Regions from separate parts of the Bacillus sp. JJ1521 genome, predicted to be linked through region 2. Evidence: a T-box and tRNA genes for the amino acid it is inferred to sense, from the RefSeq annotation. Region 2 holds a T-box; the other holds one or more tRNA genes.
The links. A T-box is a leader RNA that pairs with one kind of tRNA and senses whether it is charged. The one in region 2 lies ahead of argS (arginine--tRNA ligase), so its partner is inferred to be a tRNA-Arg.
Positions count from the first base shown of each region.

Region 1: it has a tRNA-Arg gene. The T-box ahead of argS (arginine--tRNA ligase) is inferred to sense a tRNA for this amino acid. The anticodon was not compared.

Region 1 covers NZ_JBALOX010000044.1:368-3,578, reverse strand. Annotated here, with positions in the region: gene V7147_RS07660 (DUF3231 family protein) at 1-969, opposite strand, end outside; RNA gene ssrS (6S RNA) at 1,209-1,403, shown strand; tRNA gene V7147_RS07650 (tRNA-Arg) at 1,525-1,598, shown strand; gene V7147_RS07645 (DUF898 family protein) at 1,789-2,139, opposite strand; gene V7147_RS07640 (hypothetical protein) at 2,301-2,444, opposite strand; gene V7147_RS07635 (VOC family protein) at 2,515-2,883, opposite strand; gene V7147_RS07630 (DUF1801 domain-containing protein) at 2,979-3,211, opposite strand, start outside.
Region 2 covers NZ_JBALOX010000108.1:13,259-16,469, reverse strand. Annotated here, with positions in the region: gene V7147_RS15445 (M48 family metallopeptidase) at 1-857, opposite strand, end outside; T-box leader at 1,021-1,227, shown strand; gene argS (arginine--tRNA ligase) at 1,675-3,211, shown strand, end outside.

The sequences.
Region 1 (3,211 bases), on a different contig from region 2:
TGGTGGCTTTTCAAACCATCCCTCATCAACCATGATATTTGCACCATCTTCCACATATTTTCCAACATCTAGAATGAATTTGCTAAACATCAACCCAAGGTCTCGTCTACCATTTAGTGACAACGCATTGGCATATGATCGAATTTTCATCGAGAACATATCGATTTTATGGAAAATCATCAACTTATCTGAGAAAGGTGGAATCGTCGATGCCTCCACTAAATCATCGAGTAACGGATGACCAGGTAAATTATCTTGGTGAAGCTTTGCCATACAATCCTTAATATGATCCATTGTGATGTCCTTGCCGCGCAACATAAACTCCTTCACCTTTTTATGAGTCGCCACTTGGCTAAATCCCATCAATAGTCCCTTACTCGCCACATTGTTTTCAAGATTATCTTGAAGGTGGGCAATTTCTAGTGCATGTAGTGGTCTTACGTCACCAAAAAATCCTGCTAGATAGCTCTGCTTTTCCACAAAACTCACTTCTTTTGGGATTGGAATAGCAGGTGGTTTCGTTAAAAATCCCTTTTTTTCCAATGTTTCATTTAATTCAATTAAAAAATCGATGGTATTCAAATTAAATTTAATGATTGTATCTCTTACGTCTTGCCGTATCATCATCGGAATCGCTGTGGAATAAAGACTCAGCCCTGCTTTTGCAGTATATTTTAAATAATGTAGATAAAATTCATCTGCGAACAATCTTGGGGCATCCATGTTTACATCCTTCTTCACATCAAGTCCAATGGGAATAGGGAAATTTTCTTTATTATAAATTTTCGTAATCTCCGCAACGATATTTTTACTGATGCTATTTGCTTTTTTAAGGATTTCCATGATATCAGGATCCTGACAATGTTTTTGATAATAGGTTAGCACGCAAATCCCCATCGTGTTCCCCATGTAAACCGCCCAAAGCTTTCCCATTTCTGCTGAAGTAAGTTGTTCATTATTGGACTTCATTTCCTAACTCCTCAAATACATTTTTATTTAGTATCTTGCAAGATATAGGGATGTATTCAAAAAGTGTAGGTACCCTAAATATTTTTCGACAAAATCCTCAATTATTTCCTTTGAATGATGGCAGTTTCATCAAGTTCTGTGGCGGCACATCATGTTATTCAAAAAATCCTATGACAAAGTTCAACATTTTGGATTATTTTTACATTTGATTTCATCGATTCAATCATGTAGTATACAGATACAAGCTACATTGTACGTAATCATAATAAAGTTTAACCTTTGAACTGGAATAGGGAGTTTAACATTGAAATTGGAATGGCAGGCCTTCGTCCATGGCGACTTGAAGGACATACAGGAACGTTTCTGCAAACACCCACTTTGAGGAGTGGTGGTTTTAAACTTTCTTAGGGTATTACGGCAATTGTGGCTTTTCCTAACGAATGATCAATCCATTTTCCAAAAGGAGAGTGGATTTTTTATTTGGCTCATAAGTCTTGACCATTGGTGCATTTTGATTCTATAATTATTTTCTATAGTGGTTCACAAATATATCATGTCCCAGTAGCTCAGTAGGATAGAGCGACAGCCTCCTAAGCTGTAGGTCGTAGGTTCGATTCCTATCTGGGACGCTATGACGATTGGCCATAAAACCTGTATGTAGTAAGGGTTTTATGGCCAATTTTTGTAATGGATTAATTGTTGTTAGAGAGAAAAACTCTTTTTCAATCTATTCAACCGTTTTTAAGAATCATCATTTCCAAATAGTATTTTTTCATAAAAAAAAGCAAAGACCCTGCTCCTATCGAACAGGGACTTTCATTAATTTGCAAATGAAGTATGCTTTGTTTTCCACTTTTCCATAGCGATAAATAGCCAAAAAGAGTAAATTCCAAGGGTAATAATTGTTAGCAACCACCACTTTATCCAATTACCAAATAGACCTACAGCTGAACCTGTGAATTGAAGTCTTTGACCATTAATGACTGTGTGACGTGCCTTCCATCCCAATATCATAGTAATAGACCAGGGATAACATATACCAAGAGTGCAAACTGTAACTAAAATACCTAATAACGTCCAACCTATGTATTGAAGAATACCACCGTCAAAATAAGACTTATCTTGTACTCCAGTAGAATCATTGTTGTTGATACCTACTCCCTTACTCATACTTTTCACCCCCTACATATTCACTATAAATATCCTCTAATTCTAGTGGTTATCCTTCAATGTATTACAATTAAATACAAATTAACCCACCATTATTGACCAAAATCTGTTTTAGGTTTTTTTTTCCCCACCTTGTTCAAACAAAAAAGAGGCTAAAGCCTCTATACATCCTTTGTTTTCGTTTCTTTTTCAGCAAATGCTGATACTCCTTCAGGAATGACGCGATCGATATCAAGGTAGGGCTTTCCACGAAGCGCCTCATTTACAAAAATTTCAAGGCTTTCTTCTTTAGTATCCTTTAGCAAACTGACCACCTCCAACATTGGCAATTTTCTACATTAGCCATATTGTGGGCAATCAGCTTGTGGTTCATTCCTATTTCCACTCTAAAAATTCAAGACGGTTGCCGAACGGATCATGCGCGTAAAAGCGAGTCGCACCTGGGAGGTTGCCGTCATCTATTACATTCACGTTATTGTTTTGCAGATGCTGTTTTAAATTTTCTAGGTTTTGGACTTCAAAAGCCGGATGCGCCTTTTTTGAGGGTAAGAATGGGTCCTCGATACCAATGTGGATTTGGACAGATCCATAGGCAAACCAAACACCCCCATTTTTTCGAAGCGTCACAGGCTTTTCGATTTCTTGGAAGCCTAAGATTGTTGCGTAGAAATGACGAGCCTGATCCTCACTTCCTTTTGGTGCGGCAAGCTGAATATGGTCAATTGCATTAATTGTATAAGTCATATTTATCCCTCTTTTATTGGTAAGTTACTTTCATCGTACTCCATTTCGAGGGATAACTAAATTTGAATATTTTTATGTATTTATATAAGTTTCACTTATTCTGCTGGATAGGTTTCTTGTAGAAATTTTATGGATTGGATGATCAATTCCTTTAAGACCTCTTCATCAATATCCGCAATTTTGTTGATATACACACATGCCTTTCCGGTCGTGTGCTTGCCGAATTTTTCAAGTAGTTCCTCACGCTTCGTTTCCCCAGGTGCGAAGTATAGACTAATTTTTGCTTTCCGAGGTGAGAATCCTACAAGTGGCGCATCACCCTCATGAC
Region 2 (3,211 bases):
TGTTTCATGACGTAATGTCCCATCTCGTGTGCCATAATGAATAAAATTTCATTTTCATTTAAACGCTGAAGTGTCGTATCCCATAGCACAATCCGTGAATTAGAACCAATACCTGTTACATAGGCATTTAGTGCATTTGTCTTTTCAGACATATTCACTTCAAATACATGGTCTGCCGGGATATCTGCGCGATCGGCAAGCTCAAGAATTTTCGTTTCCAGTTCTTTATTTGTTAAAGGGAAAAAATCGTTATAGAGTGGATCGATAATGACTGGCTGTACGAACATAAGAAACATTGAAAATGGAATCGATAGAAGCCATGCATGAAACCACCATCTTTTCTCATTTCTTCGAATTAACCAGAACAAGACGCCCACAATTATAATCATTAATGCGTAATTCACCCAAAAATCAATCAAATTATCCTTCATCCAGCTTTGGGTGGATTGAACGGTTATATTATACGTTTTTGAAACATTATAACTGATCCAAGATAGCGGAAAAGATAATACTTCAACTAACAAGGATAGCCAAAATAAATAAATGGCCGTTTGCAGAATTGAAAATTTGGCTGATATTCTTGACCAATCACGGAATTTTGCTGAAATACCGATCACAAGGACTAGAATGTATATCAGCCATTCAAAAGGTACTGACAGGAAAAACAGTAGATTTTTTATTTGTGAATACTCTTCACTCAATAAAAGTTGACGTTCATTCATAAATGTCTGTGGATCTGCAGGACTTCCTTTTAACTGGCTAGGGATGTCCGTATTTGCTCCAAAAAATAAATACCATGCTATGAATAAACCAAAAACAAGATAAATTCCAAGTGACCAACCGAATACTTTTTTCACTAAGCTGTCCCCCTTTATGTACAACCCCTCTTAGTAGTATTTTAGTTTAAAGAGGGACCAGATAGAACAATGACTTTTCTCTTGTCTTATTTTTGACAAAATAAGCCTTAGAAAAACCCATTGATTTCTTTTATAGAATTATGTATTATGAATAAAATATAACTGAAATTCTATGATGAAGAGAGTAGTCCTGATGTAGACCATAAGCGAGTTGGGGATGGTGGAAGCCCAACGGTAGAATCAAGATGAACCGCACTTCTGAGAAGCCGCCTAAAAGTGATGTAGGGTGTGCCGGGGCAATCCCGTTACTTATTAAGATGGTTCATCATGAACAATTGGAGTGGTACCGCGGGTAAATCTCGTCTCTTATTTTTAGAGGCGGGATTTTTTTATTTTTCATATAAATTTTCATGCAAGTACCATTTTCCAAATAGAAGGTGATAACCAATTAACTGCGCTGAGGTGCAGCCAGAACTTTCCTTTCGGGGGGGGTCATTTTCCATTTACTAGGTGAGTGGTGGTTCTCGAACTGTTCTAGAGGTACACCGATTTCCATTTTCCAGGCGATTGGTGACTCTCGAATCATCCTAGAGGTGCATCAATTCCCATTTACCAGGAGAATGGTGACGCTGGAATCATCCTAGAGGTACATCAATTCCTATATACTAGGAGAACGATGACACTCGAACTGTTCTGGAGGCGCAGCAATTTCCACTTTCTAGGTGAGTGGTGGTTTTCGAACCTCCAGAGAGGTAACGAAAATATCGTGTGTAAATGCGCCAAGGCGCATTTGATTATTAAAAAGGAGGTTTTGAAAATGAATGTCATCGAAGTGTATGCCGAGGAAATATCGAAACAGCTACAGGATCTTTTAACATATGACGAAGTTTTAAAGCTTATTGAAAAACCAAAATTCCAAGAACAAGGTGATCTCGCTTTCCCATGTTTTACACTCGCAAAGCAATATAGAAAAGCCCCGGCCGTTATTGCACAGGAAATCGCAACAATGATACAGAGACCACTTTTTGAAAGGGTTGTTGCAGAAGGTCCCTATGTAAACTGTTTTCTAAATAAACAAGAAGTAAGCAAACATATCCTTCAAACAATTCTTAATAAAGGCTCTCAATACGGAAGCCATGATTTTGGTGAAGGTGAAGCAATTACAATTGATTTTTCCTCACCAAATATCGCGAAGCCTTTTTCAATGGGACATTTACGCTCAACTGTTATTGGTAACTCTCTTGCCAATATTGTTGAGAAATGTGGCTATCAGCCAATTCGAATCAACCATCTTGGGGACTGGGGCACACAATTTGGAAAACTCATTGTAGCATATAAGCTTTGGGGTAATGAGAAGGCGGTTAAGGCAAACCCAATCACCGAACTACTCCAGCTTTACGTTCGTTTTCACTCGGAAGCTGAGACGAAGCCTGGGCTTGAGGATGACGCAAGATTGTGGTTCAAAAAGCTCGAGGATGGAGATATGGGGGCATTGTCTCTTTGGCGCTGGTTTAGAGAGGAATCGTTAAAGGAATTCTCACGGATTTATTCCTTACTTGAAGTTGATTTTGACTCATATAATGGTGAAGCTTTTTATAATGATAAAATGGATGCTACAGTCGACAAGCTAAAGGATAAAAATCTGTTATCGGAATCAGAGGGGGCTGAGGTCGTTGATTTATCTGAAGAAAACCTCCCTCCTTGCTTGATTAAGAAATCAGATGGAGCCACTCTTTATGCAACTAGAGATGTAACAGCGGCCATTTATCGCCAAGAAAACTACCATTTCAAGAAGACAATCTACGTGGTTGGACATGAACAAAGCTTGCATTTCAAACAAATCTTTCTAGTACTTGAAAAAATGGGATATGGATGGGCAAAAGAAATGGTCCACGTTCCATTCGGTTTCATCCTAAAAGACGGAAAGAAAATGTCCACTCGTAAAGGAAAAATTGTTCTTTTAGAAGAGGTTATTGAGGAAGCAATCGGGCTTGCCAAACAAAACATTGAAGCAAAAAATCCAAGCCTAGAAAACAAGGAAGAGATTGCAAAAATGGTCGGCGTGGGTGCAATCATTTTCCAAGATTTAAAAAATGAAAGACTTAGCAATATTGAATTCTCACTTGAGGAAATGCTTAGATTTGAAGGGACTACTGGTCCATATGTTCAATACACTCATGCAAGAGCCTCCTCAATTTTACGAAAAGCAGAAGGATCGGATAATCCAATTATAGGTCTCTCCGATATCCATAGCTGGGCTGTAGTAAAACATCTTATGGAATTCCCAACCATCATTCAAAGAAGTATGCAACTTTATGAGCCATCTGTCATTGCAAAATATACCGTTGAACTCG